Regions from separate parts of the Lentzea sp. CA-135723 genome, predicted to be linked through region 1. Evidence: riboswitches for the same ligand, from Rfam matches in the RefSeq annotation. Region 1 holds a riboswitch; each other region holds the start of a gene.

Region 1 (3,255 bases):
AAAGTTTGCCCGTCACTCTTCCTCGCTCGCGATCGCGTTGATGGCCGCCGCCGTCATGGCACTGCCGCCGCGCCGTCCGCGCACCACGAGGTGCTCCAGATCCGTTGCGGCCAAAGCTTCCTTGGACTCCGCGGCCCCGATGAACCCGACCGGGATGCCGAGGATCGCGGCGGGCCGCGGCGCCCCGGCGGCGATGAGGTCGAGGAGGTGGAACAACGCCGTGGGCGCGTTGCCGATCGCGATCACCGCACCGCCGAACCGGTCCTGCAGGAGCTCGAGGGCGGCGGCGCTGCGCGTGTTGCCGATGGCCTTGGCCAGTCCGGGTGTTCGCGGGTCCTGCAGGAAGCAAAGGACTTCGTTGTCCTGCGGCAGCCGGCGGCGGGTCACGCCGGACGCGACCATGTTGGCGTCGCACAGGATCGGCGCACCGCTGCGCAGGGCCGCGCGCGCGTCGCGGACGACGTTCGGGGAGAACGCGACGTCGGCGGGCAGGTCGGTCATGCCGCACGCGTGGATCATGCGGACGACGACCTTCGCGACGTCGTCGGGGAACCCGGTGAGGTCCGACTCCGCGCGGATGGTGGCGAAGGACTGGCGGTAGATCTCCGCCCCGTCCTTGATGTACTGCGTCAACGGATCTCCTCGTAGCCGTCGCCGGTCGCGACGAACTCGATCACTTCGCCCGCCGGGCGGCCGCAGCGGCGGGCACAGCCCGACCAGTGCACAGCGCCAGGACTGTCGGACCTGCTCCCTAGAATCGAAATTGGGGGTACCCGGCCTGGCCCGTGTGTGTGGTGGGGCATGTTGAGCCAGGCGCGTGCATCGGCGCGTACGTCGGAGAGCGACTTGGCGCAGCCGGGGCGGCCGGTGCAGGCGCTGACGCCGTGCCAGGGGGAGCGCGGGTCGGTGATGAGGCCGGTGGTGTCGGTGCCGGCCGGCACGACCAGGCTGCGCCACGGGGTCAGGCGCAGGGCGACGCCGGGGAGTTGCTCAGCGTCGAGGCGGCCGAGTGGAACGCCTGGGGTCAACGGTGAAGGTGCGACAGGAGTCACAGCCGGGGTGACGCGCGGGGCGTCGGAAATGCCGAAGTGGGCGGTGATCTTTCGCACACCGTCGTCCACTTCGGACAGGCGCCAGGCCGTGCCGCGCACCTGCTGGAAGAGGCGGGCGGCGGACAGGAGGGCGTCGACGGGGTCGGTGACGCGAACGCCCGTGTCGGCGCCGGCGAGAAGCAGCACGAAGCCGCCGGACGGCTCGTTGACCAGCCCGAAGTCACCGCCGAGCCCGCTCACCGCGGCACCTGCCGTCACCAGGAAGCGCCCCGGCAGCCCGGCCAGCGAGGCGTCCGCGCACAGCGTCTCGTCGATCTCGTCGACCAGCGCCTGGTTGTCCTCCAGCGGCGCCGCGATGATGTTGCGCATCCGCTCGTGCGTCGCCGACGGCAGCAGCCCCGCCGCGGCCAGCCGCGCACCCAGTTCCACGCCGTCCGACAGGCCTCTGATCTGGAGGTTCGCCCGCGAGGTCAGCTCCACCGCGCCGGACCCGAGCTCCAGAGCCGCACCTCGCACGACGTCCCACTGAGCAGCGGAGAGGGTGCCGCCCGGCACCCGGATGCGCGCCAGCCCACCGTCAGCCGCCTGATGCAGCTCGACGGCGCCGGGGCAGGCATCCGGGTGACTACGCATAGGTCGGACTGTAACCCGCCGGTTAGGGTGAGCCCGAACGACGAAGCGCAGGAGGAAGCCGGTGTGAATCCGGCGCGGTCCCGCCACTGTGACCAGCGCACGACGCTGGGAGTCAGGAACTCCGCTTCGGCCGTCACCCGCAACCTGGGGCGAGGACCCCACGAGGGATGGAGCCTGCGTGATCCTGCTGCTGTCGACCTCCGACACCGACCTGCTGTCGGCGCGTGCGAGCGGTGCCGAGTACCGGCTCGGCAACCCGGCGCGCACCACCGTCGACGACCTTCCCGGGCTCGTGGACGATGTCGAGCTGGTCCTCGTGCGCATCCTCGGTGGCCGCAGGATGTGGGAGGAAGGGCTCGACTGGCTGCTGGCCTGCGGGCTGCCCGTCGTCGTGCTCGGCGGTGAGATGCAGCCCGACGCGGCGCTCATGGAGCTGTCGACGGTGCCCGGTGGCGTGTGTGCGGAGGCGCACCTCTACCTCGCGCACGGCGGCCCGGCGAACCTCACCGAGCTGCACAAGTTCCTCTCCGACACCGTGCTGCTGACCGGCCACGGCTTCGCGGCCCCCGCGGCGACCCCCACGTGGGGTGTGCTGGAACGGGAAGAGACGACGGCCGAAGGCCCCACGGTCGCGGTGCTCTACTACCGCGCGCACCACGTCGCCGGGAACACGGCGTTCGTGCACGCGCTGTGCGACGCCATCGAGGCCAAGGGCGGCAAGGCCCTGCCGGTCTACTGCTCCTCGCTCCGCACCGCCGAACCCGAGCTGCTCGACACGCTCCGCAAGGCCGACGCGCTGGTCGTCACGGTGCTCGCGGCGGGCGGCACGAACCCCGCCAAGGCCTCGGCCGGCGGTGACGACGACGCGTGGGACGTTGGCGCGCTCGCCGCGCTGGACGTGCCGATCCTCCAAGGCCTGTGCCTCACCTCCAGCCGTGAGACGTGGGACGAGAACGACGACGGACTGTCTCCTCTGGACACCGCGACCCAGGTCGCGATCCCGGAGTTCGACGGCCGGATCATCACGGTTCCGTTCTCCTTCAAGGAGATCGACGAGGACGGCCTCACCGTCTACGTCGCCGACCCGGAACGGGCGCTGCGCGTCGCGGGCATCGCGGTGCGGCACGGCAGGCTCCGGCACATCCCCGTCGTCGAACGCAAGATCGTCGTGATGCTGTCGGCGTACCCGACGAAGCACTCGCGCATCGGCAACGCCGTCGGCCTCGACACGCCCGCGTCCACCGTCCGGCTGTTGAAGGCCATGCGGGAGCACGGGTACGACATCGGCGACGAGCTGCCGGGCGTCGACGAGCTCGACGGCGACAAGCTCATCCACGCGTTGATCGCCGCCGGTGGCCAGGACGCCGACTGGCTCACGCAGGAGCAGTTCGAGAGCAACCCGATCCGCATCGCCGCTGCCGACTACCGCGAGTTCTACGAGACGATGCCGGACGACTTCCGCGAGTCGATGCGGGAGCACTGGGGCGAGGCGCCCGGCACGCTCTTCGTCGACCACTCCAAGTCCAAGGACGGCGAGATCGTGCTGGCCGCGCTGCGGTCCGGCAACGTC
Region 2 (3,255 bases), on a different contig from region 1:
CCTTCGCGGTGATGCCGCGGGCCTTGAGGTCGCGGCCCACGAGCTTCGGGTACGCCGTGGCGAGGCGCTTGCCCTCCAGGTCGGAGACCTTCCAGTCGGTGCCGCGAGGCCCCGCGTACCGGAAGGTCGACGACCCGAAGCCCAGCGCCAGCAGCTCCTCGACCGAGGAGCCGTTGTCGTCGGCGCCGGAGTCGGCGGCCAGGTCCCGGCCGGTGATGCCGAGGTCGAGGTCACCGGACGCCACGTAGATCGCGATGTCCTTGGGGCGCAGGAAGAAGAACTCGACGTCGTTGTTGTTGTCGAGGACGGTCAGGTCACGCGGCTCGTGCCGCTGCCGGTAGCCGGCCTCGGTGAGCATGGCGGAGGCGCGTTCAGCGAGCGCGCCCTTGTTCGGGACTGCTACGCGCAGCATGTGGAAGTCTCTTTCAGAGGTACTTGTAGACGTCTTCGAGGGTGAGCCCACGGCCCAGCATGAGCACCTGGAGGCGGTAGAGCAGCTGCGAGATCTCTTCGGAGAGCTTCTCGTCGGACTCGTACTCGGCGGCGATCCAGACCTCGCCCGCCTCCTCCAGGACCTTCTTGCCCTGCGCATGGACCCCGGCCTCAAGCGCTGCGACGGTGCCGGAACCCTCCGGCTTGGTGGCGGCTCGTTCGGTCAGCTCAGCGAACAGGGAATCGAAGGTCTTCACGGCACGACATCCTCCCATCCCGCGCACGCCCGTCCACACCGCGGTCGCATCTGTCCCAGGCCGTGGACGGATCTGTCCTGCATGGACACCCAGTAGCGTGAACTTCCGTGTCTGAGTTCGCCGAGGTACTCGAAGCACTGCGCCGGGTGCGCGGGATCAACCCGTTCTTCGCCCTCGACGTGGGCCGTCCGGACGAGTCGTGGCTGCCGGGAACGGCGTTGCTCGAAGGCCCCGCGCTCCAGACCACCATCGACGCCATCGCGGACCGCTACCGCGCCGAGGAGCCCAGGGTCGCGGCGAGTCTCTTCTTCCTCAGTTACACGGCCCGGTTGCTCAGCCCGCTCACGGCGGCGAACCTGCCGGTCGACGTCCGGCCGGAGAACCTCTGGTGGCAGCACCACCCGGCGAACGGCCTGAGCGTCCGCATCGACCTGCCCCGGCTGGGGCCGCCCGCCGCCGAGGCACTCGCACCGGTCGTCGAGGCGATCCAGGCGGTGACGCCGGTGGCGAGCGGGTTGCTGTGGGGCAATGCGATGTCGAACGTCGCGGGCGCGCTGAAAATGGTCGTGCGCGCCGGCCTGCTCACCGCGGAGGAAGCGGAAGAACGCGGCGAACGGCTCATGAGCGCACCGCCGTTCGAACAGGCGGGAGAATTTCTGGCCTTTCCCGGCGAGCTCGGGTTCCGGCGCCGGTCGTGTTGTCTCTACTACCGCGTTGCCGCAGGTGGGAAGTGTGGCGACTGCCCACTCGTGAAGTGAGGAACGCAACAACTCTTATGGCCGGTTGTGCTTGAGAGCCGGCTCAACTTACGGTGCACGCGCCGCAGTGACGGGAAGCCGGTGTGAATCCGGCGCGGTCCTCGCCACTGTGACCGGGAAGCGATCCCCGCCGAGCACGTCACTGGTCCCCGCCGGGACTGGGAAGACGCGGGGGCAGCGTTGATCCGGGAGTCAGGAGACCGGCTGCGGCGCCGCTAGGAGAGTTGACCTTCCACGAGGTATGGAGGAGCCCGTCATGACGAGCCCCGCAGCAAATCTGTCCGCCGTCCAGGTGCCGAAGTGGGCGTTCGCCGCCGCACTGCTCGGCCTGATCGTCACGTACCTGGTCCTGCAGGAGAACGGTCTCGCGCTCGGCGCGGGTTCCGAGTTGCTGCACGAGTTCTTCCACGACGGCCGGCACGCCCTCGGCGTCCCCTGCCACTAGATCCACGCAGATGACGACGACGTACAAGTCCATCGCACTGCGCGGCATCGCGGCCGGCGGCATCGCCGGTGTCGCGTCCGCGCTCGTGCAGCTGCTGGTGACCGAGATCCCGATCCGGGCCGCGCTCGCGGTCGAGGAGGCTCGCGCACCCGCCGGCGAAGAGGCCGGCCACTCCCACGGCGGCGAGGAGGAGCTCGTCAGCCGCGGCGCCCAGGTCGTGGGCGGCATGCTCGGCGTGGTGATCGTCGGCATCGCGGTCGGCCTGGTGTTCGCCACGGCCTACGCGCTGTCGAAGCGCTGGTTCACCGACCGCACGCCGTTCAGCCGCAGCTTCGCGTTCGGTGCCGCGGTCTTCGGTGCCGTGGCGCTGCTGCCGTGGATCAAGTACCCGGCCAACCCGCCCGCCGTCGGCGACCCGGAGACGGTGAACTACCGCACCGCGCTCTACCTCGGCGTGGTGGTCGCCGGTCTGCTGATCGTGTGGGGTGCGAGCTGGCTCGCCGAGCAGCTGCGCGCGCAGTCCCAGCCTGTACGCACGACGGCGGTGCTGCTCGCGGTCGCCGCGGCCACGGCCGTGGTGCTGCTCGCGTTCCCCGCCCCGCCGGACACGATCCCCGCGGACATGCCGGTGAACGTGCTGTGGCAGTTCCGCCTCAGCTCGCTCGCCCAGCTGGCCACGCTCTACGTCGGCATCGGCGTGGTGTTCGGCCTGCTGATCGACCCGGCCACGCGCAAGGCCAAGGCCGCGCAGAAAGCCGCTGTCGCCTGACGGTGCCGGGGTGGCCGCCCGTTCGGCCACCCCGCCCGCGTTCAGCCCTGGAGAGCCCGCAGCACCTCGACGTCCACGCCCACCAGGGACTCGCGGAAGATCCGCCGCTCCCCCTCCGGCACCTCGACGTCGCACGGCACCACCAGCACGGTGCAGCCGGCCGCGACCGCCGCCGCCACCCCGGTCGGCGAGTCCTCGATCGCCACGCAGCGCGCCGCGTCCACGCCCAGCAGCCGCGCCGCCTTCAGGTACGGCTCCGGCAACGGCTTGTTGAGGCCGTCGACCTCGTCGCCGCACACCGTCACGTCGAACAGGTCGCGGCCGATCGTGTCCAGCGCGACCTCGGTCAGCGGGCGTTCGGTCGACGTCACCAACGCCATCGGCACGCCCGACGCGCGCACCGCGCGCAACGCCTCCTGGGCGCCCGGCCGCCACGGCAGCCCGGCGCGGAAGACCTCCTCGGTGCGGCGCAGGATCCACGCGCCGCCGTCCACGAGGTCGGCGTCCGTCGGCTCGATGCCGACGTCGGCGAAGAGCAGGCGCATCGTCGTGGGCACGTTGGTGCCGACCATGCGTTCGCGGGTCTCCAGCGAC
Region 3 (3,255 bases), on a different contig from region 1:
AGGCCGTGCGCAAGTCGCAGGTGCTGCTGAAGAACCAGAACGGCGTGCTGCCGCTGTCCAAGACGGCGTCGAAGATCTTCGTGGCGGGCAAGAGCGCGGACAACATCGGCTACCAGAGCGGCGGCTGGACGATCTCGTGGCAGGGCGGCAGCGGCGCGGTGACGCCGGGAACCACTGTGCTGCAAGGCATCCGCAGTGCCGTGTCGACGTCCACCACGGTGACGTACAACCGCAACGGCACGGGCATCGACGGCACGTACAACGCCGCGATCGCCGTCATCGGTGAGACCCCGTACACCGAGGGCGCTGGCGACCGGCCCGGCAGCCTCGGCCTCGACGCCGAGGACATCGCGACGCTGAACACGTTGCGCGCCACCGGTGTCCCGGTCGTCGTGGTGCTCGTGTCCGGACGCCCGCTGGACATCGCGGCGCAGCTGCCGCAGTGGAGCGCGTTGGTGGCCGCCTGGCTGCCCGGCACCGAGGGCAACGGCGTCGCGGACGTGCTCTTCGGCGACTACAAGCCGATCGGCACGCTGCCGTTCACGTGGATGCAGAGCGCCTCGCAGCAGCCGATCAACGTCGGCGACGGCAAGGCACCGCTGTTCCCGTACGGCTTCGGCACGCAGTTCCCGGCCACGCAGAACGCCTACAACATCATCGGCGCCTCGTACTACGACGAGCAGCGCGGCACGCAGGTCGAGCGGTGCACCGACTCGGGCTGCGGCCAGAACGTCGGCTACCTGACGCCGGGCGACTACGTGGCCTACGCGGACGTCGACTTCGGCGCCACGCCGCCGACCTCGGTGACCACGCGCCTCGCATCGGGCTCCACGGCGAACGGCACGTTGCAGTTCCGCCTCGACAGCCCGACCGGCCCGGTGGTCGCGACGGTGTCCGCGGCGAGCACCGGCGGCTGGCAGACGTGGACGAGCCGCACGGCCGCCGCGTCGGGCGCGACCGGCGTGCACCGGCTGTACCTGGTGGCGACCGGCGGCACGGGCGGTGACCTGGCGAACGTGAACTGGTTCCAGTTCGCACGCTAGTGACCTGCGAAAACGGGGGTCCCGGCCATGTGCCGGGACCCCCGTTCGCGTGCTCGGGCTAGGCTCGTCGGGCTGACGGTTCGTTCCCCGCGACGGGGAGCGAGGCAAGAGGGAACCCGGTGCGAGTCCGGGACTGCCCCGCAGCGGTGAGTGGGAACGAAAGCTGCCATGGAGCACTGGGCGAGAGCCTGGGAAGCGGCGGCCGGTAGGTGCGAGCGGTGTGCCCACGAGTCCGAAGACCTGCCGCCGGCGTTCCATCCGCACGCTCGCGAGGAGAGAGCCTGTGATTCACCCAGTGCTGCCCGGAAGATCACCCGCCGAGTCGCGGCTGACGCTGTCGCAGATCATGGACAACAACGACACCAACCTGATGGGCACGGTCCACGGCGGTGTGCTGATGAAGCTGGCCGACTCCCTCGCGGGAGTGGTGTCGGCACGGCACTCCGAGGGCGCCGCGGTCACCGTGGCGATCGACGAGATGACGTTCCGCGTACCTGTGCGCGTCGGTGACGTGCTGCACCTGCACGCGCAGATCAACTGGGCGGGCGCGACCTCGATGGAGATCGGGGTCAGGGCGCTCGCCGACCGCTGGGACAGCACGGTGCCCGCCGTGCACGTGGCGTCGGCCTACATCGTGCTGGTCGCGGTCGACGAGCTCGGAGCGCCGAGGGCCGTGCCGCCGGTCGTGCCGGTGACGGACGAGGACCGCAGGCGCTTCGGCGAGGCGGAGATCCGGCGGGCCCACCGCCTCGCGAGGCGGGCGGCGATCGAGGACTCGCGCGCACTCACGGCCTGATGCGGAGGGCGGACGAGGCCGTGGTCTCGTCCGCCCTCCCTTCAGCCTGCCGAGCCGATCGCCTCGTCCAAGATCACCAGCCCCTCCCCCAGCTCCTCCTCCGACGCCGTGAGCGGCGGCGCGATCCGGAACACCCCGCCCATCCCGGGGATCTGCACGATGTTCATGTGCAGCCCCAGCTCCAGGCACCTCTGCGTGATCGGGGCGCTCAGCGACTCGTCCGCGATCTCCAGCCCCACCAGCAACCCGCGCCCGCGCACGTCCGACACCAGCGTGTGCCGCGCGGCGATGTCGTCCAGGCCGGACCGCAGGAACGCCCCGAGCTTCGCGGCCCGTTCGTCCAGCCGCTCTTCCTCCAGCACGTCCAGCACGGTGTTGCCGACGGCCGCGACCAGCGGGTCCGACACGTGCGTGGTGAAGAACAGGTAGCCCCGGTCGTGCGCGGAAGCCTCGATCTCTGCGGACGTGATCACGGCGGCCAGCGGCAGGCCGGCGCCCAGGGTCTTCGACAGCGTCAGGATGTCCGGCACCACGCCGTCGCGTTCGAACGCGTACCAGGTGCCGGTGCGGCACAGACCGGTCTGCGCCTCGTCGAAGATCAGCAGCATGCCGCGCTCCCGGCACTTGGCCTGCAACGCGGCGAAGTAGCCGAGCGGCGGTTCGAGGATGCCGCCCGACGACAGGATCGGTTCGACGATGCACGCGGCCAGCGAGCCGACCGACTGGGCGTCGATCAGGTCGAACGCCAGGTCGAGCTGCGCCTGCCAGTCGCCGGACGGCGCGGGGATGGCGAAGTTGCCGGGGGTGGCGGGGCCGTAGCCCTTGCGGCCGGCGGAGTACGTCGCGGCGGCCGCGGCGGCGGTCATGCCGTGCCACGAGCGGGCGAAGGCGACCACCTCGTGCTTGCCGGTGACGAGCTTGGCCATGCGCAGCGCGGCCTCGTTGGACTCGGCGCCGGTGGTCAGCAGCTGCACCTTGGAGAGCGACGGGGGCAGCGTGCCGGCGAGGCGGCGGGCGAGGTCCACGACCGGGCGGCTGAGCATGCCGCTGAACAGGTGGTCGAGGTTCGCGATCTGGCGTTGGACGGTCTCCACGATGCGCGGGTGCGAGTGGCCGAGGATCGCGCTCATCTGGCCCGACGTGAAGTCGAGAATGCGGCGGCCGTCCTCGGTGAACAGGTGGCTTCCCGACGCGCTGTCGATGATCTCGCGCGTGAACGTTCCGCCGTAGCGGACGAGGTGGCGGTCGACGTCGTCCCAGAAGGTGTCCATGGCCCAAAACGCTAGGAGCAACCGAGCAACAGGTCCATCTCACAATCCCACGCTCGCTGTTCGGAAATACTGCACAGCATGACGCTCAACCCGTGGCGCCTGCGCCTGCTCAGCCAGCTCGACGCGCTGGGCACCGTGCGGGCCG
Region 4 (3,255 bases), on a different contig from region 1:
GCGTCCGCACCGAGATCCAGCACGCGCTTGGCCAGTGACACCGCGATCGGCGGACGCGAAGCCAGTTCGGCGGCCAGTTCCAGCGCCGTCTTCTCGTGGTCGGACGTGACCCGGTTGACCAGCCCCAGCTCGTGCGCACGCGCGGCCGAAACCCGTTCCCCCAGCAGCAAGAGCTCCTTGGCGCGCGGCAACCCGACCATCCGCGGCAGCAACGCCGAGATCCCGCCGGTCACGCTCAACCCCACGCTGACCTCGGGAAACCCGAACTGGGCGTCCTCGTGCGCCACCACCAGGTCGCACCCCAGCGCGAACTCGCAGCCAGCCCCGAGCGCGTACCCGTGCACCGCCGCGATCACGACGCCGGGGAAGTCCCGCACGGCCCGCGTCACGTCCTGGATGCGTTCCAGCCGGGCCCGCGTCTGCGGCACGGTCTCGGCCGGCACCGGCTCCTTGAGGTCGTGCCCGGCGCAGAACGCCCGCCCGCGCCCGGCCAGCACGACGACCCGAGCCTCCGCACGGGCCCGCGCGAACGCCGCCAGCAGGTCGTCCACCAGTGCCGGGACCACGGCGTTCAGCCGATCCGGACGGTTCAGGCGCACCACGGCCACACCCTCGTGGCACGCGTAGTCGACGGTCATCGCTCCCCTTCGATCGATCGATCGGGCCTCACGCTAGAGTCGTGCCGAACAGCCGGTCAAGAGGAGGCAGCCGATGACGACGGAGGAACGGGTCCGCGAGGCCGCCGTGCGGTTGTTCGCCGAACGCGGCTTCCACGGCACCGGCATCCGCGACCTCGCCCAGGCCGCCGGGCTCTCGTCCGCGACGCTCTACCACTACATGGGCACCAAGGAAGACCTGCTGGTCAGCATCATGCGCACCAGCCTCACCGACCTGATCACCCAGGCCGAAGCGATCGCCGAGGGTGAGCCCGACGAGACGACCCGGATCGTCTCGCTGGTCGAGATGCACGTCCGCGCGCACGCCGAGAAGCCGCGCGAGACCGCGGTCGTGGACGGCGAGATGCGGGCGCTCACGGGCGAACGGCGTGCGGAGATCGTGGCGTTGCGCGACCGCTACGAGCAGGTGTGGCAGGACGCGATCGCCGACGGCGTCAAGGCCGGACGGCTGAAGGTCACCGAACCGAGCGTCGCGCGGCTCGCGTTGCTGGAGATGTGCAGCGGGGTGTCGCGGTGGTACTCGCCGGACGGCCCGCTGGGGTTGAGGGATCTCACCATCCAGTACGGCTCCATGGCACTGGGCATGCTGGGCGCGGCCCGCTAGTGTCGATCTCGCCAGCGGTTCACCCGGGCTCGTCCCGGGTGGAGCAAAAGGGAACCCGGTGCGAGTCCGGGACTGCCCCGCAGCGGTGAGTGGGAACGAAAGCCGTCAACACAGCACTGGGTCTCACGACCTGGGAAGCGACGGCCGGTAGGAACGTGCGTCAAGCCCACGAGTCCGAAGACCTGCCGCAGGTGCGCGCGCCACCCGGTGCGCGCTGCTCCGGAGCCTCTCGGGCGGGCTGACGGGCAGGCTTCGTGCTGCCTCGCGTCGAGCGACTCCGGTGCTTCCGCACGCTCGCGAGGAGAGAGCCTGTGACCATCGGCAGCACCGTGTTCGGCTACCCACGGATCGGCCCGAAGCGCGAGCTCAAGCGCGCCGTCGAGCAGTACTGGTCCGGCAAGATCGACGAAGCCGCACTGGAACAGACCGCACGAGAACTGCGCGCCCGGACGTGGGCCGAACTGTCCGAACTGGACTCGATCCCGTCGAACACGTTCTCGTTCTACGACCAGGTACTCGACACCACCCAGCTGTTCGGCGCCGTCCCCCAGCGGTTCCGCGACCTCGGACTGTCCGAACTGGACACCTACTTCGCGGCGGCCCGCGGCCGGGACGGCGCTGCGGCACTCGAACTGACCAAGTGGTTCGACACCAACTACCACTACCTGGTGCCGGAACTGGGCCCGGACACCGAGTTCCGGCTGGCCGGTGACAAGCCGATCGCCGAGTACCGCGAGGCCCTCGGCCTCGGCGTCCCGACCAGGCCGGTGCTGCTCGGCCCGGTCACCTACCTGCTGCTGGCCAAGAGCACGGTCCCCGGCTTCGAGCCGATCGCGTTGCTCGACGGCCTGGTGGAGGCCTACGTCGAGCTGCTCGGCAGGTTGCGCGTCGAGGGCGTCGAGTGGGTGCAGATCGACGAACCGGCGTTCGCCGCGGACCGCTCCCCCGCCGAGCTCGACGCGCTGCGCCGCGCCTACCGGACGTTGGGTGGCCTGCCGGGACGGCCGAAGCTGCTGGTCACCGGCTACTACGGCGACCTCGGCGAGGCGTTCGGGATCCTGGCGGAGTCGCAGGTCGAGGCGATCGGCGTCGACCTCGTCAGCGCGCCGGACGCGTCGGTCACCGTCCCGGCGATGCGCGACAAGATCCTCGTCGCCGGCCTGGTCGACGGCCGCAACGTCTGGCGCGCCGACCTGCACGCCGCGCTGGCGAAAGCCGCGTCACTGCTGGGTTCCGCGCGCGAGGTCGTCGTCTCGTCGTCCTCCACGCTGCTGCACGTGCCGTACGACTTGGAGGCGGAGACGCTCGACCCGGACGTGCGGGCACGGCTGGCGTTCGCGCGGCAGAAGGTCCGCGAGATCGTGCTGCTGGGCCAGGCCCTGCGCACCGGCGCCGACGGCGCCTGGGCCGACGAGGCCAGGCGCGACCTCCCGCAGCCGCGCCGCGACGACGACGTCCGGGCGCGCGTCGAGTCGCTCAAGCCAGAACACCGCAGCCGCGCGCCGTACCCGGAACGTGCCGCGGCCCAGCAGGAACGGCTCGGCCTGCCGCCGCTCGCGACCACGACGATCGGCTCGTTCCCGCAGACCGGCGACATCCGCAGGGCGCGTGCCGCGGTCCGCAGGGCCGAGATCACCGAGGACGAGTACGGGCAGCGGATGCGGGACGAGATCGCCCGCGTGATCGACCTGCAGGAGGACATCGGCCTGGACGTGCTGGTGCACGGCGAACCCGAGCGCAACGACATGGTCCAGTACTTCGCCGAGCACCTGGAAGGCTTTACCGGCACGGAGTTCGGCTGGGTCCAGTCGTACGGCTCGCGGTGCGTGCGGCCGCCGATCATCCACGGCGACGTCTCCCGCCCGGAGCCGATGACCGTCGCGTGGAGCACCTACGCGCAGTCGCTGACGGCCAAGCCGGTCAAGGGCATGCTGACCGGTCCGGTCACGATCCTCGCGTGGTCGTTCGTGCGCG

Evidence for each region. Region 1 has a riboswitch for cobalamin ahead of cobN (cobaltochelatase subunit CobN). Riboswitches for the same ligand answer to the same signal wherever they lie in the genome.
Region 2: linked by a shared signal. The riboswitch ahead of ACQEU1_RS12090 (CbtB domain-containing protein) and the one ahead of cobN (cobaltochelatase subunit CobN) in region 1 are both predicted to bind cobalamin.
Region 3: linked by a shared signal. The riboswitch ahead of ACQEU1_RS01220 (acyl-CoA thioesterase) and the one ahead of cobN (cobaltochelatase subunit CobN) in region 1 are both predicted to bind cobalamin.
Region 4: linked by a shared signal. The riboswitch ahead of metE (5-methyltetrahydropteroyltriglutamate--homocysteine S-methyltransferase) and the one ahead of cobN (cobaltochelatase subunit CobN) in region 1 are both predicted to bind cobalamin.

What each region holds. Positions count from the first base shown of each region.
Region 1 is NZ_JBNJMK010000002.1:570,462-573,716, forward strand. Features, by position in the region: gene ACQEU1_RS38715 (precorrin-2 C(20)-methyltransferase) at 1-16, opposite strand, end outside; gene ACQEU1_RS38720 (precorrin-8X methylmutase) at 13-633, opposite strand; gene ACQEU1_RS38725 (hypothetical protein) at 630-1,685, opposite strand; cobalamin riboswitch at 1,694-1,828, shown strand; gene cobN (cobaltochelatase subunit CobN) at 1,864-3,255, shown strand, end outside.
Region 2 is NZ_JBNJMK010000001.1:2,866,544-2,869,798, forward strand. Features, by position in the region: gene hisG (ATP phosphoribosyltransferase) at 1-412, opposite strand, end outside; gene ACQEU1_RS12080 (phosphoribosyl-ATP diphosphatase) at 426-689, opposite strand; gene ACQEU1_RS12085 ((2Fe-2S)-binding protein) at 797-1,447, shown strand; cobalamin riboswitch at 1,496-1,670, shown strand; gene ACQEU1_RS12090 (CbtB domain-containing protein) at 1,704-1,892, shown strand; gene ACQEU1_RS12095 (CbtA family protein) at 1,903-2,661, shown strand; gene ACQEU1_RS12100 (HAD family hydrolase) at 2,703-3,255, opposite strand, start outside.
Region 3 is NZ_JBNJMK010000001.1:301,015-304,269, reverse strand. Features, by position in the region: partial or broken gene ACQEU1_RS01230 (glycoside hydrolase family 3 protein) at 1-629, shown strand, start outside; gene ACQEU1_RS01225 (carbohydrate-binding protein) at 654-1,043, shown strand; cobalamin riboswitch at 1,103-1,305, shown strand; gene ACQEU1_RS01220 (acyl-CoA thioesterase) at 1,327-1,839, shown strand; gene ACQEU1_RS01215 (aspartate aminotransferase family protein) at 1,881-3,110, opposite strand; gene ACQEU1_RS01210 (LysR family transcriptional regulator) at 3,189-3,255, shown strand, end outside.
Region 4 is NZ_JBNJMK010000001.1:2,447,722-2,450,976, forward strand. Features, by position in the region: gene ACQEU1_RS10110 (enoyl-CoA hydratase/isomerase family protein) at 1-638, opposite strand, end outside; gene ACQEU1_RS10115 (TetR/AcrR family transcriptional regulator) at 712-1,281, shown strand; cobalamin riboswitch at 1,280-1,485, shown strand; gene metE (5-methyltetrahydropteroyltriglutamate--homocysteine S-methyltransferase) at 1,593-3,255, shown strand, end outside.